DNA from 2 places in the Streptomyces marispadix genome. Region 1 is predicted to be linked to the other one. Evidence: riboswitches for the same ligand, from Rfam matches in the RefSeq annotation. Region 1 holds a riboswitch; the other holds the start of a gene.
The links. A riboswitch is a leader RNA that binds a small molecule or an ion and turns the genes downstream of it on or off. The one in region 1 is predicted to bind S-adenosylmethionine.
Positions count from the first base shown of each region.

Region 2: another riboswitch for S-adenosylmethionine. It lies ahead of MMA15_RS05215 (aminotransferase class V-fold PLP-dependent enzyme); the one in region 1 lies ahead of thrC (threonine synthase).

Region 1 covers NZ_JAKWJU010000002.1:2,779,453-2,790,974, forward strand. Annotated here, with positions in the region: gene MMA15_RS11490 (hypothetical protein) at 1-277, shown strand, start outside; gene secD (protein translocase subunit SecD) at 548-3,031, shown strand; gene groL (chaperonin GroEL) at 3,292-4,920, opposite strand; gene MMA15_RS11505 (cold-shock protein) at 5,342-5,545, opposite strand; gene MMA15_RS11510 (MoaD/ThiS family protein) at 6,039-6,314, opposite strand; gene thrC (threonine synthase) at 6,311-7,606, opposite strand; SAM riboswitch class I at 7,626-7,776, opposite strand; gene MMA15_RS11520 (glucosyl-3-phosphoglycerate synthase) at 7,922-9,019, shown strand; gene MMA15_RS11525 (alpha,alpha-trehalose-phosphate synthase (UDP-forming)) at 9,076-10,647, shown strand; gene otsB (trehalose-phosphatase) at 10,702-11,522, opposite strand, start outside.
Region 2 covers NZ_JAKWJU010000002.1:1,192,842-1,204,363, forward strand. Annotated here, with positions in the region: gene MMA15_RS05175 (glycosyltransferase 87 family protein) at 1-528, shown strand, start outside; gene MMA15_RS05180 (hypothetical protein) at 485-1,819, opposite strand; gene MMA15_RS05185 (C40 family peptidase) at 1,854-2,840, opposite strand; gene MMA15_RS05190 (C40 family peptidase) at 3,241-4,272, opposite strand; gene MMA15_RS05195 (NYN domain-containing protein) at 4,920-6,209, opposite strand; gene MMA15_RS05200 (hypothetical protein) at 6,382-6,621, opposite strand; gene MMA15_RS05205 (rhomboid family intramembrane serine protease) at 7,001-7,681, shown strand; gene MMA15_RS05210 (Lrp/AsnC family transcriptional regulator) at 7,678-7,959, shown strand; gene MMA15_RS05215 (aminotransferase class V-fold PLP-dependent enzyme) at 8,016-9,533, opposite strand; SAM riboswitch class IV at 9,600-9,719, opposite strand; gene trpD (anthranilate phosphoribosyltransferase) at 9,901-10,965, opposite strand; gene qcrB (cytochrome bc1 complex cytochrome b subunit) at 11,421-11,522, opposite strand, start outside.

The sequences.
Region 1 (11,522 bases):
TGCGGTTCAACTCGCCTACTCCGGCGGGCAGTCGGCCAACCCGTACTCGACGGGCACGCACCACCAGCAGCCGCCGCAGCATCTCCATGGCGCGATCGCACACCCCGCGCACGCCGCCACTCACGCGCCTCTCCCGCTGCTTCCCGCCGTGGAGCAGTACACCCGTGAGCCCCGGCGCGGCTCCCTGCTGCCGCAGCGTCCACGGCTCGCCCCCGTTCAGCTCGCGCACCGTTCGCCCTGCCAGGGCCGCGCCCCTCCTGCCCGCACAGGCATCTGACAGTCGACGACCGACAACTCACGTCTGACGGACGACAAGCAGCAATTCACGGCTGACGGACGACGACTGACGGACGACGGACGACGGACGACGAATAACAACTGGCAGATGCCAACTGACAGATGACGGCTGACAGGTAACAACTGACGGCTGACAACTGACAGATATCCGACTTTGTCATCCCACGACACCGTTCCACGGTGTCGCATTCCCCCACGCCCACCCGCGCCCCTCCCGGGGCCAGGTGTGCCTGTGCAGGAGGCAATCCCCATGACTCGCGCCAACAGGGTGCGGGCGACGATCGCGCTTGCCGTGATGGCCCTCGCCGCGTTCCTCGCCGTGACCAAGCAGCCCCGCCTCGGCATCGACCTTCGAGGCGGTACCCAGATCGTCCTGGAGTCCCGCGACTCCGCGAGAACCGAAGCGACCCCGTCCACGACCGACGACACGATGGAGGTGCTGCGCCAGCGCGTCGACGCACTCGGGGTCGCCGAGCCCAGCCTCGTACGTTCCGGGGACGACCGCATCATCGTCGAACTCCCCGGCCTCCAGGACCCGAAGCAGGCCGCCGAAGTACTCGGCCGCACCGCCCAGCTCACCTTCCACCCCGTCGAGGGCGTCCCGGAACGGGCCCCAGAAACCGGCCGGGACGACGACCACGCCGACAAGGACCAGAAGAACGACGACAAGCCCGGCGACGACAAGCCCGGCGGTGCACGGGACGGCCACGATCCACAGGACACGGCCGACATCCCCCGCACCGATGAGTCGGGCCGCCCCGTGAAACTCGGCGGCACCGCCATGACCGGCGTGGAAGTTGAGTCCGCCAGGGCGGCGGTCGATCCGCAGCGCGGCTCCGGCTGGTTCGTCGACCTCGCCTTCCGCGACAAGGGCGAGCGGGAGTGGGCCGATCTGACCGGCAAGGCGGCCTGTTCCCCCGCGGGCGACCCGCAGCGCCGTGTGGCGATCGTCCTGGACGACAAGGTCATCTCGTCCCCGCAGGTCGACCCGTCCGTCTCCTGTCGGCACGGAATCTCCGGCGGCAGCACCCAGATCACCGGCGACTTCGGCGAGAAGGAGGCCAAGGAGCTGGCCACCCTGATCGAGGGCGGCGCACTGCCCGTCCCGGTCGAGGTGATCGAACATCACACCGTGGGCCCGACGCTGGGCGCCGACGCGATCGAGGCGAGCGCCTGGGCCGCGGCCACCGGAGTCCTCCTCACCTCCGGCTTCGTGATCTGCGTCTACCGGCTGTTCGGCGCGCTCACCGCCGTGGGTCTGCTCTGCTACGGGCTGATCTCGTACGCGGCGCTGCTGGCGTTCGGAGCGACGCTCACCCTCCCCGGCCTGGCCGGTTTCGTACTCGCGATCGGCATGGCGGTCGACGCGAACGTCCTGGTCTTCGAACGTGCCCGTGAGGAGTACGAGTACGCCGGGCGCGGCAGAAGCCTGCGCACCGCCGCGGCGAAGGGCTTCCGCGGCGCGTTCGGCGCGATCCTCGACTCCAACGTCACCACGCTGCTTGCCGCACTGCTGCTCTTCACTCTCGCCTCGGGGCCGGTACGCGGCTTCGGCGTGACGCTCTCGATCGGCGTGCTCGCCTCGATGATCAGCGCCCTCGTCGTCACGAGGTCGCTGGTGGACCTGACGGTCGCCCGGCGCTTCGTACGCGCCCGGCCGCGGCTCACGGGCCTGGCGGGACTGGGCCGCGTACGTACCCGGCTGACGAAGCGGAACCCGGACTGGATGCGGTACGGGAGGCGCTGGCTCGCGGTCTCGGGCGCGGCCGTCGTACTCGCGGTGTGCGGAATCGTGCTGCGCGGGCTGGACTTCGGGGTCGAGTTCACGGGCGGGAGGCTTGTGGAGTACTCGACGAGCCAGCCCGTGGACCCCGAGGCGGCGCGTTCCGCGCTCGCCGACGCGGGACTGCCGGACGCCGTCGTCCAGAACTCCGGCGGAGGCTCCGGAACCGGAGGCCCCGGTCACGGCGGCGGCGGCGAGATCACGGTGCGAGCCGAGAGCCTCACCGGCGCCCAGGAGGAGACCGTCCGCTCGACGCTGGCCGATCTCGGCGGCGGCACGGAGAAGGTACGCGACGAGCTGTTCGGCCCGAGCCTCGGCGACGAGCTGCGGCAGAACGCGCTGATCGCACTCGGGGTGGCGCTCGGGGCCCAACTGCTCTATCTGGCCTGCCGCTTCCGCTGGACGTTCGGCGCCTCCGCGGTGCTCGCGCTCGCCCATGACGCGGTGATCCTCGTCGGCGCCTTCGCCTGGCTGGGCAAGCCCGTGGACGGCGTCTTCCTCGCGGCGCTGCTGACCGTCATCGGCTACTCGGTCAACGACTCCGTCGTCATCTTCGACAGGGTCCGCTCCGAGTGGCGCGGCGAGGGCCATACGAAGGCGCACGGCGACGCGCGGGGCGGACGCCGCGGACGGAGGAAGTCCTTCCGCGACGTCGTCAACACCGCGGTCGTCCAGACCGTGCCGCGCACCCTCAACACGGGCATGGGCGCGCTGTTCATCATCGCGGCGCTCACACTGCTGGGCGGCGACTCGCTCGGCGACTTCGCGCTCGCCCTGCTCGTGGGCATCGCGGTGGGCTCGTACTCGTCGCTGTTCGTGGGCGCGCCCCTCGCCGTCGAGTTGGAGGCCCGTACGGGTACGCCGCCCCGCACGGCCCGGGGTCCCGCACCGCAGAAGCGCACGAAGCCCAGCACACGCCGCTCCCCGAACGACAACGGAGCCCGCGTGTAGGGAGGCCGGACAAAGGCCCGCCGACCGGATCGGCCTGATGAGGCCCTGCCGGACGGAACCCGCCCGAGCGGAGACCGCCCGACGTGAACCTCCGGGCGTGAACCGTCCTCGAAAACGGGGTTCAACGAATCCGAACCTCAACGGGCCCCCGGTGCGGGGCACTTGCCCCGCACGCACGCCGAGGGCGGCACCCCTTCCGGGATGCCGCCCTCGGTCCGTGTCCGCGCCGGGAGGCTGCGTATGGCTTTCCGACCCTCAGGTCAGAAGTCCATGCCGCCACCCATGCCGCCGGTCGGGTCGCCGCCGCCGGCAGCAGCCTTCTCCGGCTTGTCGGCGATGACGGCCTCCGTCGTCAGGAACAGTGCCGCGATCGAGGCGGCGTTCTGAAGTGCGGAACGGGTCACCTTGGCCGGGTCGTTGATGCCTTCGGCGAGCATGTCGACGTACTCGCCGGTGGCGGCGTTGAGGCCGTGGCCCGGCTTGAGGTTGCGCACCTTCTCCGTCACGACGCCGCCCTCGAGACCGGCGTTGACCGCGATCTGCTTGAGCGGTGCCTCCAGGGCGAGCTTGACGGCCTGCGCGCCGGTCGCCTCGTCGCCTTCCAGCTCCAGCTTCTCGAAGACGCTGGACGCCTGGAGCAGAGCGACGCCGCCACCGGCGACGATGCCCTCCTCGACGGCTGCCTTGGCGTTGCGCACCGCGTCCTCGATGCGGTGCTTGCGCTCCTTCAGCTCCACCTCGGTGGCGGCACCGGCCTTGATGACGGCGACGCCGCCGGCCAGCTTCGCCAGACGCTCCTGGAGCTTCTCGCGGTCGTAGTCCGAGTCGGAGTTGTCGATCTCGGCACGGATCTGCGCGACGCGGCCGGCGACCTGGTCGCTCTCGCCCGCACCGTCGACGATCGTCGTCTCGTCCTTGGTGATGACGACCTTGCGTGCGCGGCCCAGCAGCTCCAGACCGGCGTTCTCCAGCTTGAGGCCGACCTCCTCGGAGATGACCGTGCCGCCGGTGAGGATCGCGATGTCGCCGAGCATCGCCTTGCGGCGGTCGCCGAAGCCCGGAGCCTTGACGGCCACGGACTTGAAGGTGCCGCGGATCTTGTTGACGACGAGCGTGGAGAGAGCCTCGCCCTCGACGTCCTCCGCGATGATCAGCAGCGGCTTGCCCGACTGCATGACCTTCTCCAGCAGCGGAAGGAGGTCCTTCACGTTGCTGACCTTGGAGTTGACGATGAGGATGTACGGGTCCTCCAGCTCCGCCTCCATCCGCTCCATGTCGGTGGCGAAGTACGCGGAGATGTAGCCCTTGTCGAAGCGCATGCCCTCGGTGAGCTCGAGCTCGAGACCGAAGGTCTGCGACTCCTCGACGGTGATGACGCCTTCCTTGCCGACCTTGTCCATCGCCTCGGCGATCAGCTCGCCGATCTGCGGGTCGCCGGCGGAGATGGAGGCCGTGGAGGCGATCTGCTCCTTGGTCTCCACGTCCTTGGCCTGCTCCAGCAGGGCGGCGGAGACGGCCTCGGTGGCCCGCTCGATGCCGCGCTTGAGGGCCATCGGGTTGGCGCCGGCGGCTACGTTGCGCAGGCCCTCCCGTACGAGCGCCTGGGCGAGGACGGTCGCGGTCGTCGTGCCGTCACCGGCGACGTCGTCCGTCTTCTTGGCGACCTCCTTGACCAGTTCGGCGCCGATCTTCTCGTACTCGCCTTCGAGTTCGATCTCCTTGGCGATGGAGACGCCGTCGTTGGTGATCGTGGGGGCGCCCCACTTCTTCTCCAGCACGACGTTACGGCCCTTGGGGCCGAGCGTGACCTTGACGGCGTCAGCGAGCTGGTTCATCCCGCGCTCGAGGCCGCGCCGCGCCTCCTCGTCGAACGCGATGATCTTGGCCATGTGAAGTGGTCCCTCCCGGACTGGGGATCCCCCTGCACAACCAGGGGACGGGGTACAACCGGACCGCGCTGGCGCCCGCGACGGACGGCCCGAGCCGCGTGGTTCCTTGCTCCACCCGGCGAACGAGCCTCACCGACCCGGTCCTTGACTGTCACTCTCACTCGTAGAGTGCTAACGCAATGATTAGCACTCGACCCCTGCGAGTGCAAGCGCACCCAGGACATCACACGGGGCCGGGACGTACGCAAGCGCGCGGCACGCGCCGTGCGCGCCGGGCGGCACGAAACCGACGGGCGGCCTCCGGCCGGCGCGCGGGCCGACCCCTCCGGACAGCACCGAGGGGCCGCACTCCCTCATGGAGTGCGGCCCCTCGTACGGCTGTTGTTACGGCTGTTGCAGCTCTGCGCAGTGTTGCGGGTGCTCAGGCAGTCACACGGACCATGTCCGCCTGCGGCCCCTTCTGACCCTGCGAGATCTCGAACTCGACCCGCTGTCCTTCGTCCAGGGTGCGGTAGCCGTCCATCTGAATCGCGCTGTAGTGGACGAATACGTCTGCACCACCGTCGACCGCGATGAAGCCGTATCCCTTCTCCGCGTTGAACCACTTGACGGTGCCCTGAGCCATCCCTAACTCCCCTATTACTGGCCCTTGCACGAGCCCGCACTTCACGAACCCGGGTCAGACCTCACCTCCGGCGCCGCACCGCAGACATGCGGGGGCGAACCGCCGGAACGCGTCGACCGCGGCTGAATGTATCTGCACGGACGCCCTCTGCAACAGGTCACGAGGACGAGAATTCTGAGCGCCGACCGATGCCTCAAAAACCCGCAATCCCCGATCAAGCGGGGCAATCATGGCCGGGCATAGCGTGCCAACACGACAATTCACGCCTCGATTTCAGGCACAACTTGTCGCGTTCTCATATGCTCCCGGCACGTGCCGGGTGAGTCACTGGGGTGGGATTCTGCGTAACCCTATCGCGTCCCCACACGCGGAACCGCCCCCTCCGCTTCGTTCACGTGTTCCCAGAGGAGGCGGTTCGACGGTAAGCGATCGGCGCCGGGCGCAAGGGGCCTTCACCGACCTCTCACGAGACCTCAGCAGGGCCGAGACCTCATCAACCCCCGGCCACCGCGGGGATGATGGAGACACCGGCACCGTCCGGCGTCGGGGTCTCCAGGCCCTGCTCGAAGCGGACGTCGTCGTCGTTCACGTAGACGTTGACGAAGCGGCGCAGCTTGCCCGCGTCGTCCAGCACGCGGGCGCCGATGCCCGTGTGGTTGCGCTCCAGGTCGGCCAGCACCTCGGAGAGGGTCGCGCCCTCGGCGCTCACCTCCGCCTGCCCGCCGGTGTAGGTACGCAGGATCGTCGGGATACGGACGTTCACGCTCATGATGCGAGACCAGCCTCTCGGAAGGAGTCCAGGTTGGGACGGATGACGGCGGTCGGACCGGTGGTGGGTGCCACCGCGTCCAGGGTCTTGAGGCCGTCGCCCGTGTTGAGGACGACGGTCGTGAGGGCCGGGTCGAGCCTGCCCTCCTCGATCAGCTTCTTCGTGACGCCCACGGTGACGCCTCCCGCGGTCTCGGCGAAGATGCCCTCGGTCCGCGCGAGCAGCTTGATCGCGTCGACGATCCGCGGGTCGTCGACATCCTCCACCGCGCCGCCCGTACGGCGTGCGATGTCCAGAACGTACGGGCCGTCGGCGGGGTTTCCGATGGCGAGCGACTTGGCGATGGTGTCGGGGCGCACAGGCCGTACGACGTCGTGCCCGTCCTTGAAGGCGCGGGAGACCGGGGAGCATCCCTCCGCCTGTGCGCCGAAGATCCGGTAGGGCCTGTCCTCGACCAGGCCGAGGGCGATCAGCTCCTTCAGGCCCTTGTCGATCTTCGTGAGCTGCGAGCCGGAGGCGATGGGGACGACGAGCTGGTCCGGGAGGCGCCAGCCGAGCTGTTCGCAGATCTCGTACGCGAGGGTCTTTGAGCCCTCCGCGTAGTACGGGCGGAGGTTGACGTTGACGAAGCCCCAGCCCTCGCCGGCGGGGTCGCCGATCAGCTCGGAGCAGAAACGGTTCACGTCGTCGTAGTTGCCCTCGATGCCGACGAGTTCGCCGCCGTAGACGGCCGCCATGACGACCTTGCCCTGCTCCAGGTCGTGCGGGATGAAGACGCACGAGCGCAGGCCCGCGCGGGCGGCGGCGGCGCCGACCGCGCCCGCGAGGTTGCCCGTCGAGGAGCAGGAGAGGGTGGTGAAGCCGAAGGCGCGTGCGGCCTCGACGGCGATGGCGACGACGCGGTCCTTGAAGGAGTGCGTCGGGTTGCCGGAGTCGTCCTTGATGTGCAGGGAGCCGGTGACGCCGAGTTCACGGGCGAGCCGGTCCGCCCTTACGAGCTTGGTGAAGCCGGGGTTGGTGTTGGGCTTCGCCGCCACGTCCTCGGGGACGGGCAGCAGCGGTGCGTACCGCCAGATGTTGTCGGGACCCGCCTCGATGCGCTTGCGCAGCCCCTCCGTGTCGCCGCCGGGGAAGTCGTACGCGATCTCCAGCGGCCCGAAACACGCCTCGCAGGCGAAGACCGGGCCGAGTGGGGTGCGCTCGCCGCACTCGCGGCAGGAGAGCGCGGCGGCGGGGCCGAGCGAGACCCCCACGGTGTCGGCGGGAGTGCCGGCGGCAGCTTGAACAGCCATGATTCGGCGAGGCCCTTTCTCCTCATCTTCCCCGTGACGTATCTCGCCACGAGCCGGAATTGGCACCTTCCCGAGCCGGGAGCCTCGCGATGTCATGTCGCTGGTACGAGACCGGCTGGAGGGTTGCCGGGGCTTCAACGGGCCGTTCCCTCTGCCCCTCTGGATGAGCGGTGTGAAGTTGTCACGCGGCGGCGCCGAGGCACCGGGCCGGACCCGGCATGCGCTCGCCGTCGGCGTTGTTCAAGACTGTAACCGACAGGCCTGTACGGCGAGACAGGCGTCCGAACCGCGAGATGGATCACAGGGAGTGGCCGCGTGCTGGAGGAAGTCGAGCGGTGGCTGGAGCGGCGATCGTACTCGTGCGGCGACCGTCCGCTGCCGCGGCTGCTGGCGGCCAAGCGGGCCACGGGCTCCCGTGTCAGCGTCGTGCTGCCCGCGCTGAACGAGGAGCGGACCGTCGGCCGGATCGTGTCGGTGATCCGGCATGAGCTGATGGCGCGGGATGCGACGAACCTCACGCCGACGAACCTCACGCCGACGAACCTCACGCCGACGGACCGCAAGCCGACGGACCGCGAACTGACCTGCCCCGAACTGACGGGCCGCGCGCCGGCGGACGCCGGGGCGCACGCGCTCGTCGACGAGCTGGTGGTGCTGGACTCCGGCTCGACGGACCGTACGGCCGCGGTCGCCGCCGCGGCAGGCGCCAGAGTCGTACACCGCGACGAGGTGCTGCCGAGGCTCCCGGCGCTGCCCGGCAAGGGCGAGGTGCTGTGGCGTTCGCTGCTGGCGACGAGCGGCGACGTCGTCTGCTTCGTCGACGCCGATCTGGAGGACTTCACCGCCGACTTCGTCTCCGGTGTCGTAGGGCCGCTGCTCACCGATCCCCGGCTGTGCCTGGTGAAGGCGATGTACGACCGGCCGCTGGGCGGCGACCCGGCAGGCGGCGGCCGGGTCACGGAGCTGGTGGCGCGCCCGCTGCTCAATCTGCACTGGCCTCGCCTCGCGGGGTTCGTGCAGCCGCTCGGCGGGGAGTACGCGGCCCGTCGCGAACTGCTGGAGCAATTGCCCTTTCCCGTGGGCTACGGGGTCGAACTGGCGCTGCTCGTCGACTCGTTGCACACCGCGGGGCTCGACGCGCTCGCGCAGGTCGACGTCGGCGTGCGGCGCCACCGCCACCAGGACGGGCAGGCCCTCGGGCGGATGGCGGCCGCGATCCACCACACGGCACAACTGCGGCTTGCGCGCGGCAGCCGCATGGTCCGCCCGACGCTGACTCAGTTCGAACGGAGCACGGAGGGCGCGGGCGGCTTCGGCTCCGGCGGGTTCGCGGCACGCAGCCACGAGGTCGACACCGTCGAGCGGCCACCGATGCGGGAGATCGCGGAGTACGCGGACCGCCGCGCGGCATAGGCCCGCCCGGGCGCACGTCACGTTTGTACGGATCGCGGCACGGCTAGGCTCGGGCCATGGTCGCCGAACGCGCATCCCAGCAGGCCCCGCAAGCCCTGGCAGACGTACTGGTGGCGTCTAACAGGGGCCCCGTCTCCTACTCCTTGGCCGGGGGTACCACCCAGGCCGGAGGCTCTGGGGGAGGATCGCTCTCCGCGAAGCGCGGCGGCGGCGGACTCGTCTCGGGGCTCTCGGCCATCGCAACGCAGGGGGCGTCGCCACCGGGTGCGGGGGAAGCCGCGGAAGGTTCCGGCGGAGGCGCCGTCTGGGTCTGCGCGGCTCTCGGCGACGGCGACCGCGAGGCGGTGCGCCGCTCCGGCGGCAAGCTCGACCCGGCGGACACCGGCGGCCACTCCGTACGGATGCTGGACATCCCCGCCGGCACCTTCGCCGACGCCTACAACGGCGTCGCCAACTCCGTGCTGTGGTTCGTCCACCACATGCTCTACCAGACGCCTCTGGAGCCCTCCTTCGGCGCGGAGTTCGAGCGCCAGTGGGCCTCCTACGAGGAGTACAACGCGGCCTTCGCCGACGCCCTCGCCGAGGAGGCCGCCGACGGCGCCACGGTGCTCGTGCAGGACTACCACCTGACGCTGGTGCCGGGACTGCTCCGCGAACGCCGTCCCGACCTGCGCATCGGGCACTTCTCCCACACTCCCTGGGCACCGCCGGACTACTACCGGATGCTGCCCGACGCCGTCGCCGGGCAGGTGCTGCGCGGGGTGCTGGGCGCCGACCGCGCCGCGTTCCTCACCCGGCGCTGGGCGCGCGGATTCGCGGACTGCTGCGCGCAGTTGCTGGGCGCCTCCGTCACGGAGGACGAGTCGACCGGCGAACTCCAGGTCGCCTGCGACGGCCGTACGACCCGCCTCGGCGTGCACGGGCTGGGCGCGGACCCGGAGTTCCTGCGGGAGCGGGCCGGGCGCGAGGACGTCGACGAGCGGATCGCCATGCTGCGCGAGGAGATCGGCGTCGACGAAGGCGGCAGGCCGCGCCGGGCGGTCGTGCGGGTCGACCGCACCGAGCTGTCGAAGAACATCGTGCGGGGACTGCACGCCTACGAGCGGCTGCTCGCCGACCGCCCCGAGTGGCACGGCCGCGTCGTGCACCTCGCCCTCGCCTACCCCTCGCGGCAGGACCTCGCGGTCTACCGCGACTACATGAGCGAGGTCTCAAGAGTCGCCGACGCGATCAACTCGGCTTACGGGACGGAGAGCTGGACGCCGGTCGTGCTGTTCCTGAAGGACGACTTCGCACGCTCACTCGCCGCCTACCGGCTGGCGGACGTGGCACTCGTCAACCCCATCCGCGACGGCATGAACCTCGTCGCGAAGGAGGTCCCTGTCGTCTCGGACGACGGGTGCGCACTGGTCCTCTCCCGCGAGGCGGGCGCATACGAGGAGCTGGGCGAGGACGCCTTCACGGTCAATCCGTACGACATCGCCGACACGGCGAGGGCGCTGCACGAAGCCCTGACGATGGACCACGGGCGACGGGCCGAGCGCACGAAGCGGCTGGCCGCGGCGGCGACGGCGACGCCACCGACGCGCTGGTTCCTCGACCAGCTCGCGGCGCTGCGGGAGGGTTGACGCCCGCCGGGCCGCCGGGCGCCGCACACTGACGCCGCGCGCTCGACCAGCCCGTCACGCAAGCGAGTCGGCGAGCTGACCCAGCAGTCCCACGAGGCCCGCGGGACCGTCGACGACGATGTCCGCGCGCTCGGCGATCTCCGGCACGGACTCGCCCGTGTCGCCTCCGCCGCTGCACACCAGCACTCCGGGCATGCCCTCGCCGCGCAGCTTCTCCACGGCGGCGAACGCGGCGAGGTCCCCGAGGTCGTCGCCGCCGTAGAGCACCGCCTCCGCGCCGACTTCACGCAGGTGCGCGGTGAGGGCGGCGCCCTTGTCGATGCCGGGTGCGCGCAACTCCAGGACCATGCGGCCCGGTTCGACCACGAGGCCGTGACGTTCGGCGAGGGCGTGCAGCGGGGCGCGCAGCGCCTCGAAGGCGGCCTCGGGGTCTTCCGTACGCCGGGTGTGTACGGCCACGGCGCGGCCCTTGTCCTCGATCCACGTGCCGGGCATGGCGTTCGACTCGTCCAGCAGGCGCGGGAGTTCGTCGCGTACGGCCGCTACGCCGGGAGGCGGCGGTGCCGCACTGAGCGTGCCCGTGGCGGCGTCCCAGCGCTCCGCGCCGTAGGCACCGAGCACGGTGAGGTGTTCCAGGCCCTCGGCGCCCGCAAGCCCCCCGTAACGGACGGCGGCTTCGGCGGGCCGACCGGTGACCACTGCCACCCCGCGAAGTCGTGGTGCGAGGCGGGAGAGGACGGGCACGGCTCCGGGGTGTGCGCGTGCGTCGGCCGGGTCGGCGACGATCGGGGCGAGGGTGCCGTCGAAGTCGAGGGCCACGACGGCGAGTCGGGGCCGGGAGACGATCGCGGCGAGCCCTTCGCGGCCTTCGTCGG
Region 2 (11,522 bases), 1.6 Mb from region 1:
TATGTGAACGTCGTCAGCGACGCCGCGCTGATGCTGACGCTTCTCGCCTTCCTGTGGCTGCTGCTGTGGCGGCTGCGTGCCGTGCGTTGGACGGCCGCGACCCCGGCGGACGTGGCGCTCACCGCGGTGCTGCTGTTCACCACCACCAGCCGCGTCATCAGCCCGCAGTACATGATCTGGCTGGTGGGTCTCGCGGCGGTCTGCCTCACGCTGCGTATGAGCTGTCAGACGGTGCCCGCGGCGCTGGTGCTGGCGGCCACGGCCGTGACGCTGCTGGAGTTCCCGCCGGGCTTCGCCCATGTCGTCGCCAGCGACTGGCTGGGCGTGCTGCTGATGTCCGTACGCAACGGTCTGCTGGTGGCCGCGTCGCTGCTCGGCTGCGTCCGGCTGTGGCGCTCGACGCGCAGCCGGGCACGGACGACGGTACGGGCCCCGGCTGGCGCCCCCGCACGTTCCGGGGCGCACTCGGCGCGGGAGCGGGACGTCACGTCAGCTCCCTCCGTACGTACGAGCGCCACCGCTCGGTGAACTCCTTCTGCCCGATTCCCAGTTCGGCCCGCATGGCCTCCTCGACGGCGGCGTCCTGACGCTTCTGCGATGAGCCCGTGCGCAGGTAGAGCGCCAGCAGCTTCTCCTTGCCCCATTCGTCCGCGATGAGCCGGCACGCGAGCCAGCCGCTCTCATAGGCACGCCCGAGGGCCTCCGTGTCGCTGCCGAAGCGGAACGCGCGGTCGGTGGGCAGCTCCCGGGGCAGCCTGTCCTCCTCGGCCGCCCTGACGAGTTCCGCCGCGGCCTCTTTCGGCTTGCGGTCGGTGCTGCCGTAGCCGACCCAGTCGGCGAACCCTTCGGACAGCCACAGCGGGGTGGCGTCGCTGGTGTGGGTGCGGCTGGCGACATGCACCGACTCATGGGTGACGACGACCTGCCGCCCCTCCTCGCTGAGTTCGCCGTACGCCTCCGGGTTGACCACGATCCGGTCCGCGGGGGCGTCCGTATGCTCGCCCGCCTCGCCTGTGGTGACGGCCGCGATGCCTTCGTACGTGGAAGGTGAGGCGTCCAGCAGCCGCGCCATGTTCTCCAGCGACGAGGGCGATTCGACCACCACGCGGTGCGGCCAGGGGCGCGGCCAGGCACGGTCGACCTGCTCGACGGCACGGTCGGCGTCGTCCGCGAGCGCGCGAAGTTCGTCGTCGCCACGGTCCGCGCCCAGCACCAGGCTGTGCTTGCCGCGCGCCACGCCGATCTCGCCCTGCTCCCACAACTGCCGGTCGCTGCCGGACAGTTCTCCGCTGACGTACCACTTGCCCCCGCGTTCTGCGAAGGAGAGGCGCTCCGTGGCGGACACCGGCGAGTGGTCGTCGCCGCGCAGCTTGTAGCGCAGCCGGACGTCGGCCACGAGGCCGCCACCCGGCGAGCCCCCGCCCCGCGCGTTCTCCGCCTTCTGCTCCTTCTCCCCCTGCTTCCCGCCCTCTTCGCCTGCTGCGCTCCTCCCGGCGTGCCGCACATCCCCGACGGTGTACGACCACTGGGTCAGCGGCAGGCGGCGCAGATTCTCGAACACCTGCCGCTGCGCGCTGCGGTAGTCGTCCTCCCTCGGGTCGACGGCCGCGAGATAAGCGCTCTCCTTGCCGTCGCGCACCGCCGCCGCCTGCCGGTCGAGAACGCGCTGCACGGCCGTACGTTCGCGGCTCTCACGGTCCTCACCGGCGCCCGCGCCGCAGCCGCAGACCGCCGCCAGCACCGTGCACGCCGTAGCCGCGCCCAGTGCACGGCGGCGTACGCCGCCACCGCCCTCACTCCGCTTCCCAGGTCCAACCACGCGAACGATCGTACGGGCGCGGCCCGCTGAGCTCTCAGGGGCGGGTCACGGAGGACACCGGCATCATGTCGACGGGGTCGTAGCGCACGGGTGCCCCGGGGTGCGGCGCGTGCACCACCTGGCCGCCGCCCACGTACATCCCGACATGGCTGGCGTCGTCGCGGTAGACCACCAGGTCCCCTGGCCGCGCCTGGCTCATCGGCACCTGCCGGCCCGCCGAGCGCTGCGCCTGCGACGTACGCGGAATGGCCACGCCCGCCCGGCCGTACGCCCACTGCGTCAGGCCGGAGCAGTCGAAGGAGGCGGGCCCGGCCGCGCCCCACACATACGGTTTGCCGACCGCTGAGCGTGCCGCGGCCACTGCCGCCGCCGCGCGCTGCGAGGACGCTCCCGCCACTCCGGCGGGCACCGCGGGGCCCCCGCGTCCGCCCGCTCGGGACGCCCGTTCGCGCTCGGCCCGTTCGGCGGGCGAGAGGCTATGCGTCAGCCTGCGCGCGGCGTCGAGCTTCTTCAGCACCGCCTGCTTCTGGCGCTTGCGTTCGGCGCGCTCCCGCTCCAGCAGTCCCAGCTTCGTACCGGCTTCGGCGCGCTGCTGGCGCAAGGAGCGCTCGGCGCCGCGCAGTTGCCGCAGCTTCGCCTCCTGGCGGCTGCCGATGCGGTCGAGGGTGCTGGCCTTGTCGAGATAGCCGTCGGGGTCCTCGGTGAGCATCAGCGCCACGGACGGGTCGAGGCCGCCCGAGCGGTACTGCGCGCCCGCGACCGAAGCCAGCGCGTTGCGCAGGCGGTTGACGCGCTCCTGCTTCCTCGCGGCGTTCTCCTGGGCGTACTCGACCTGGCGGCGCAGTGCGCCGTAGCGCTCGTTCGCGGCGTTGTACTTCTCGGTGGCCGCCTCGGCCTGCTCGTACAGCTCGTCGATGCGCGAGCCGACGGCACGGTCCCCGGCGGCACCGGGGTCGGTGGGCCGCGCCCCCGCGGGCACGGCCGGTGACAGCGCGGCAGCGGCACCCGCCACCGCTGTCAGCACTGCGAGGCGGCCGGGCCAACTTCGGCCACGCTGGACGGGTTTTCGGTGACTGCGGTACGAGACCACTGCGGACGTGCTCCTTCCGTTACGGCGGCGGCGAATCTAGCCGCACCGCTGGAAGGTTCCACGTACCGCACGCGACGCGGTAGCCCGGAGAAATGCGCGGACCCCGCCGATCGACGCAGGTCAACGGCGGGGTCAGGGGTCATCGGGGCGAGTTCGCTTTCACCCTTACGAACTACGTTGCCCAATGGGCGAGATGACACTCGTGTTGCCAAAGTCCCCGAAGTCACAGGGGCGGCCGGAGTCACGGAAGTCACGCGATGCGCCCCGGGGCGCCGTGGAGCCGACGGGCTCCACGGCGCACAAAGCGGTGAACCGGGTAGCGCGGGCTGGATCAGCCGATGCGCACGCCGAACTGGAACGGCATGTTGTTGATCGACTCGTAGCGCACACCGGCGCCCGGCTTGGGGGCGTGCAGTATCTGCCCGTTGCCGGCGTAGAAGCCGACGTGGTGCTGGTCGCCGTAGAAGATGACCAGGTCGCCGGGGGCGAGCTGGCTGCGGCCCACCTGGGTGCCGGCGCCCGCCTGGGCCTGGGAGGTGCGGGGAAGGGAGACGCCCGCCTGCTGGTACGCCCACGAGGTGAGGCCGGAGCAGTCGAAGGAGCTGGGGCCCGTCGCGCCCCACACATACGGCGAACCGATCTTGCTCTTGGCCGCGGAGAGCGCCGCGGCGGCCCGCTGCGAGGCGGAGGCGTCGCTGCCGAGGTCCACGCGGGACGCGGAGGCGCGGTCGGCCCTCGCCTGCTGGGCGGCGAGCCTCGCACGGTCGTCCGCGGTGAGGGTGTTGAGAAGCGAACGCGCCTTGGAGAGCTTCTTCTGGATGTCCCGCTTCTTCTCGCCGAGTTCCTTGCGAGTGTCGTCCAGGTCCTTGAGCTTGTCCGCGGCCTCCTGACGCTGCTGCGCCAGATTGCGCTGCTTCGTCTGGATCTTCTTCAGCGCCTCGGCCTGCTTGCTGCTCATCTGGTCGAGCGTGGAGGCCTTGTCGAGGTAGCTGTCCGGGTCGGAGGAGAGGAAGAGCTGTACGGACGGGTCGACGCCGCCGGTGCGGTACTGCGCGGTGGCCATCGAACCGAGGCCGTTGCGCATGTCGTTGAGGTCGTCCTGCCCGCGAGCGACGCTGTCCTGGAGGTTCGCGACCTCCTTCTCCAGCTTCCGCTGCTTCTCCTTGGCGCCGTTGTACTTCTCCGTGGCGCCTTCGGCGTCCTCGTAGAGCTTGTCGACCTTCTCCTTGACCTCCTTCTCGGAGGCCTTCGGCTCGGCTTGTGCCGCCTGCGTGGTGAGCGCGACTGCTGCGGCGGCGGTGGCCGTCAGCACGGTCACGCGACGAGTACGGCTGGGCTGCTTGGGTCGACGGTGGGACGCCACTTGGGCGAGCTCCTTCTTCCTCAGCCGCCTGCCGGACTGACACTCCGGCTCCACTTCGCCTTGGGCTCGACTCCGTGGAACGAGGCGGTCCTCCGCTGCCGCCCCGGATGGACGGCCAACCTTGCGGAGGGTTCGGGGCCAGACATTAGCCACGGGTAATCGTCGGATCAAATCACTCTCCGAAAAAACCTGTCACGCAAGACGATTCTTTACTCAGCTCGCACTCGGAGCGATGACAGGGTCACTCAGGGTGTGAATTCCGGGGCATCGCGGGGGCGTTGGGAAGCGGCCTCCCGCCCTCGTGAACACGACCGCAGCCAGCCGCGCACACCCTTTTACACCGCACTCTTCCATGTCATCGGCGCAGCTCAGAGCCGTATCGCGGCCAACTGGCCCGCGCCCGGGGTCGGTTGCACCGCCGTCTCACCACTGCTCACGGGAGCGGAAAGAGCACCGAAGGGGAAGCCTGCCCTCCGTGCGCCCGGTGTAACCAGCCTCACGTCTCGCGTCATGCCGCAGCTCATCAACTCGCAGTGATCATCGGCCCGTTACACCACGCTGCCCGCACCGCACAACCCGGCAAGCGGAACCCGGCTGCCGAAGAGAACACCCGGACGGGACCCGGACCGGACGGCTCCCCGCCGCCCTTACGTCCGTCCAAGTCGGCGCAGCAGCAAGGCAGATGAGACGGGGCGCGCCCCGGCCGCCGCGCAGCCGTCCGCCACCTCACGGTCGGAGGAGACGACCACCACCGCACGCCCCGGCGGCTCCGCCCGTACGAGCTGGCGGATCAGCTCGTCCGCGGTCTGGCCCGGCTTGCTGAACAGCACCCGCACTCCGCGCGGCGGCGCCAGCAGCACGGGCGCCGCGAGTTCGGCACCGTCGAAGACACAGGTGACCTCGGCGCCTGACTGGGCCGCCAGACCGGCGAGTCCGCCCAGCAGCCGCAGCCGCTGCTTGTCCAGCGGCATCGTCGGATAGCCGGTCTTGGTCACGTTGTAGCCGTCGACGACCAGATGTGAACGGGGCAGCGCCAGGAGCTGGTCGAGCAGTTCCGGATCGGTCTCCGACAGGGCACGCGCCGCGATGTCACGTGGAGTCATGCGCCCCGGTTCGACGGCGTCGACGGTGTCGGCCGGACGGCTCGTCGTGGGCGGCAGCGCCAGCTCCCGCCGCAGGCCCTGCGCGGCGTCCAGCACGCTGTCCAGCAGCAGCCGCACCCGCATGTCCTGCACGCTGCGGCTCTCACGTGCGGCGCGGCGGCCCGCCTCCAGCGCGGACTCCGCCTCCGCCAGCCTCGTGCGCAGCCTGCGGCTCTCGCTCTCGGCGGCCGACTTCTCCGCCGCCGCCGACGAGCGCAGCTCCTCCAACTCGGCCCGCAGCCTGCGTGCTTCGGCCTCGCCGCGCTTCACATCGCTCTGTGCGCTGCGCAGCTTCCGCTGGGTGATCTCCAATTCCCTGCGCAAGGACTCCAGTTCGCCACGGCTGCGTTCGGTCTCCGTACGTGCCGCGGTGCGTGCCTCGGCCAGTTCGCCGCGCAGCCGGGCCAGTTCGCGCTGGGCCTCCTCGCCCGCCTGCTCGGCCTGTGCCCGATGGGCCTCCTCACCGGCCGCCGCCACGAGCTTCGCCCAGTCCGCGGGACGCAGTACGTACGCGACCGCGGCCACGTCGACCGGATCGGCGGCCGGCGGCGGCGTACCCGACGTCAACGCCTCGGTCAGCTCCGGGAACCGCTCACGCAACTGCTGGGCGATCCGCTCACGGAAGGCAGGCTCGCCCTCCAGCGCGGCGGCCATGGCGTTGGCGCCGAACTTGATGCGCCGCTGCGGGGTGAAGCGTGCGTACTGGCGGAGCGGGGCGGGGAGTTCGGCGACGGTCAGACCGCCGAGGGCGTCCCCCGTGAGGGACACCACCCGTCGCCGTACCTTCTCCGGCAGGGGCCTGTCGAACGGCTCGGACTCCTCGGGGCGCGGCGGACCGGCCTGACCGGCCCGGCCGTCCTCACCGGTCTGCCCCGGGCCGGGCCCGGCCTCGCCCTCGCCCGGCGCCGGCGACTCGTCACCCGAGCCGCCGGCTGTCCCATCCACCACCGTTCACACCTGCCGTTCCTCAGACCTGAGCGCCCGGCCGGTCCACCAGCTCGACCTGGTCGGCGGTGTCGCACCACCGGCAGCGCACGGATTCGATGCTCTCACTGAGCACCTCCTGCTCCTCGATCCGCGCCTCACCGGCCAGGTCGAGGTGTACGAACTCGACGACCTTGCTGGAGCGGGTCACGTCGAAGCGCGTCAGATTGCCGCAGAGCGTGCAGCGCCACCGGGTGCCGTCCGTGGGCTTGGGGACCGTCATGGACACGACCTCATTCCTTCGAGCGTTCACGGGCTTCGGCGCGGTGCGGCCACGTGTGCGTGCGGTAACCGGACGAAAGCGCAGCATCGCCTGCCGTAACCCTAAGACCTGCCGCACACCGCGCGTCCCGAGGAGCCTGCCCAGTGACCGAGCCGTCATGAACCGCGCGACGAACCAGGCCGTGAGCCGTGCCGTCAGCCGTGCCTTGAGCCATGCCGTGAAGAGCGCCGTCGGCCGCTCCGTGAACCCAGTCCGGGGCCGGACCGGTGACCGGGGCGGCGGCCGGGCAGGGAACGGGGGCGAGGACCGGTCCGGCGGCCGGGGCGAGGGCCGCGACGCCTGCCCGGCAGGCGACCGTGCCGTGCCGAGGTTTCCCGTCGTGACCTGTGTGCTCATGCTCCTGTGCACCGTGATCTTCCTCATCGGCCCGGCCTCGGGCTTCATTCCGGGCTACGGAACCGGCTCCGCCCTGCACCGGGCGCAGGCCGCGTACTTCGACCGCTGGGGCGTCGTACCGCGCATGATGTGGAGCGGTGCCGCCCGGCCGTTCCTCACGCCGCTCACCGCGCTCTTCCTGCACGCGGGCTGGCTCCATCTGCTGGGCAACATGCTCTTCCTCCACGTCTTCGGCGGCCCGGTGGAGGCGCGAATGGGCCGTCTGCGCTTCGCCGTCTGCTATCTGTGCGCCGGCTACACCGCCATGCTCTGCTACGCCGTGGCCCACCACCAGTCGGCCGAGACGCTCGTGGGCGCGTCCGGCGCGGTCTCGGCGGTGCTGGGCGCCTTCCTCTATCTCCATCCGACGGCACGGGTCACCAGCCTCTTCCCGTTCTTGTACTTCCTGCCGCTGCGGTTCCCCGCCTGGCTGGTCCTGGTCTTCTGGCTGGGGCTCCAGTGGTTCGCGGCACGCGGCGACGGCGACGGCCCGGGTGTCGCGTACCTCGCCCACGTCGTCGGCTTCACCATCGGCTTCCTCTACGCCTGGGCGCGTTTCCGGCGATTCCGTACGGCTACAGTGGGCACGCCCGCTCCGGCGACACAGGGAGAGTCGACACCGTGATCACCTCGATCGTGCTCATCAAGACCAGCACCGAACGCATCCCCGAGATCGCCGAGCAGATCGCCGCGCTGGAAGGCGTCAGCGAGGTCTACTCGGTCACCGGTGCGCACGATCTGATCGCGATGGTGCGGGTGGCCCAGCACGACGATCTCGCCGAGGTCATCCCAGGGCGGATCAGCAAGGTGCCCGGCGTCCTGTCCACCGAGACGCACATCGCGTTCCGTACGTACTCGCAGCACGATCTGGAGTCGGCCTTCGCCATCGGCCTGGACGCCTGACGGCAGCGGCAACAGCAACGGACCGGCGTCTCCTGGGGCTGGGGCTGCGGACGCCCCTACGCCTCTGCCGCTTCTGCTGCCGCCTCTGCCGCCTCCGGTACGCAACGGCCGTTCTCCGTACGGTAGTTCCACCGCGCGCCGTCCCTGACCAGTTCGCGCACAGCCCGCAGGAAACGCTCCACGTGCTCGTCAGGGGTGCCCGCGCCGAGGCTGACGCGTACGGCGTTCAGCGACTGCCCCTCGGGGGCGCCGCACTCGCCGGTGCTCCCGCCGTCGGCGCCCAGCAGCACGCCCACCAGGGGGTGAGCGCAGAAGAGGCCGTCGCGCACGCCGATGCCGTACTCGGCGGAGAGCGCCGCGGCGAGATGCGAGCTGTTCCAGCCCTCCACGGTGAACGAGACGACACCGACCCGGCGTTCGGCTTCCAAGGCCCCGGAATCCGCGTCGCCCGTGCCGGTACGGGAAGCGCCCGTACCGAAGAGCGAGAGCACCTTCACTCCCGGCACCGCACGCAGCCCGTCAAGCAGCCTGCGGGTCAACTCGCCCTCCCGCTCGGCCAGTCGGGAGAATCCGGCGCCGCTCAGCGCCCGGCAGGCGGAGGCGATGGCGTAGGCACCGATCACATTGGGCGATCCGGCCTCGTGGCGCGCGTGCCCGCCCTGCCACTCCACCCCGACACCGCCGTCCGCAGTCCGCGCGACCTTGCGGCTGGCGCCGCCGCCCGCGAGATACGGCTGCGCGGCCCGCAGCCAGTCCGGGCTTCCCGCCAGCACACCGGCGCCGAACGGCGCGTACAGCTTGTGCCCGGAGAACGCGACCCAGTCGACGTCCAGTTCGCCGATGTGCACCGGCCGGTGCGGGGCGAGCTGCGCCGCGTCCAGCACGATCCGCGCTCCGTACCTGTGCGCGGCGGCGGCCAGTCTCCGTACGGGCCAGATCTCCCCCGTCACGTTCGAAGCCCCCGTCACGCACACAAGCTTCGGGCCCTCGGGTGCCGCGCTCAGCGCCCGCTCCAGCGTCTCGACCGCCTCACGGTGCGAGCGCGGCGCGTCCAGGAAGACGGTCTCCGCCCCGGCCGACGTCCACGGAAGCAGCGCGGCATGGTGCTCGGTCTCGAACACGAAGACCCTGGTGCCCTCGGGCAGCGCCGACGCCAGCAGGTTCAGCGAGTCGGTGGTGGAGCGGGTGAAGACGACCTCGTCCGACTCACGACAGCCCAGGAAGCGCGCCACCGTCTCCCTGCTCTGCTCGAAGAGCGCGGTGGAGTACTGGGAGAGGTGACCGGCTCCCCGGTGCACGCTGCCGTAGTAAGGGGCGTAGGCGGCGACGTCCTCCCAGACGCTGCGCAGCACTGGCGCGCTGGCGGCGTAGTCCAGTGCGGCGTAAGGGAGTTGACCCCCCGTCACCAGGGGTGTGGGGACGTCCAGACCCAGGACCGGCAGCGGCTGCGGGACCCGTACGGAAGCGGAATCCGCCGCCGGTGCGGATGCCGAGGAACCGGGCTCGGGCGAGGACGCCGGACGGGATACGGATGCGGACTCAGGTGCGGACGCGGACGCGACGAGCAGGCTCATGCGATGACTCCCTCGAAGACCAGGGATCCCCGGTCGTGCCACCCCGCCGCAGGCGAGGGGAGGAGGGATCCGTGCTTGCCGCGCGACCCTGCTGTCGTGCGGCCCGGTCATCACCCGGGGCACCCCACCACGGAAGGAGGGTTGCCGGACAGCGGGCCGGGGCCTTGATCGCTGTCACTCGTGACCTGGCGGGAAGTATGGCACACCGTGCCCTACACGGTGCCCCGCCGTCCGTATCGCGGACAGATACGGCGACGGGGCAGCGCAGACGGGTAGTTGGCGGGTCCTGCGGCGCCCCGGCATGGCAGTCGGAAGAGGGGCCGGATGCCGGGGACGGCCGTTTGCTGGCAAGGACCGGCGAACGGCGTCAGATGTGGCTGGCCGTCACCCAGCGGTCGAGCGCCGCCCGTGCGGCACCGCTGTCGACGGACTCGGCGGCCCGCTCCATGGCCGCACGGATCTGCTCGGCCAGCGGGGCGTCGCCTGGTTCGAGCGCGACAAGAGCGGCCGCCGAGTTGAGCAGTACGGCGTCGCGCACCGGCCCGTGCTCGCCGTCCAGCAGGCGGCGGGCGACATCGGCGTTGTAGGCGGCGTCGGCACCGCGCAGCGCCTCGACGGGCACGATGTCCAGCCCGACGTCGCGCGGGTCGAACGACTCCTCGCGCACCTGTCCGCCTCGTACGACCCACACCGTCGAGGTGGCGGTGGTCGTCAGCTCGTCCAGCCCGTCGTCCCCTCGGAAGACGAGGGCCGAGGAGCCGCGCTCCGCCAGCACGCCCGCCATGATGGGCGCCATCCGCGCGTTGGCGACACCCGTGGCCTGGGCCTTCACCCGGGCGGGGTTCGTCAGCGGGCCGAGGAAGTTGAACGAGGTGGGGATGCCCAACTCGCCCCGTGCGTTGGCCACATGGCGCAACGACGGGTGGAACTTCACCGCGAAACAGAACGTGATCCCGGCCTCGTCGGCCACCTCGGCGACCCGCTTCGGGCTCAACTCCAGGTTGACGCCCAGCTTCTCCAGTACGTCCGTGGCGCCGCTCGCGCTGGACGCGGCGCGGTTGCCGTGCTTGACGACCTTCGCTCCGCATCCGGCGACGACGATGGCGGACATCGTGGAGATGTTGACCGTGCGCGCCCGGTCGCCGCCCGTGCCGACGATGTCGACGGTGGGGCCGGGCACTTCGATCACATTGGCGTGCTCGTACATCGCCCGTACGAGTCCGGCGATCTCCCCGACCGTCTCGCCCTTGGCGCGGAGCGCCACCGCGAAGCCCGCGATCTGGGCGTCGGTGGCCTGCCCGCTCATGATGTGGTCCATGGCCCACGCGGTCGCGTCGGAGTCCAGGTCCTCCCCGGCCAGCAGCGACGTCAGCACGTCCGGCCAGGTGTGGGGACCCCCGGATGGAGAGCCGGCAGACGGAACGGCACTCATGATCCCTCCTGAGGTCCTCGTAACGGATGGAAGCCCGAACCCGCGCCTCCGGCCCGGCCGATGCGCTGGACGCGCCGGGCAGGCATGCGAAACAGGGCGTGGGGGGCGACCGGACATGCGGCCCGGTCAGCCCCCACCCTAGCGGCACACGCGCCCGGCCAGGCGATCCGTTTACCTCGTGGGACGGGCCGTAGTAAGGACGAGCCGCAGCAGGGGCGCGCCTCGGCCAGGACCCGCGGATCATACGGACCGAAGCACGCGGGGGCGGACGGCCCGCCCTCGCGTTCCGGGCGCACGGCGGCCCGACGCAAGCCCCTCAGCGCGAACACACGCGAGGGGCCGGGCCCTCCCCTTCGGGAAAGCCCGGCCCCTCGTCCGCAGTCACGCGGAGCGTCGCCGTGCGGCCGCGTCGCCGTGCGGCCGGCCGGTCCGCCGACCGCTCGGCGGCTCGCGGCTCAGTGGTGCCCGTGGCCGCTCGTCAGCTCCCTGTACTCCTCGGCGGTCGGCTTCGGGATCTGCGCCTGCTCGCCGTAGTAGCCCCTGGAGAGCCTGGCCCG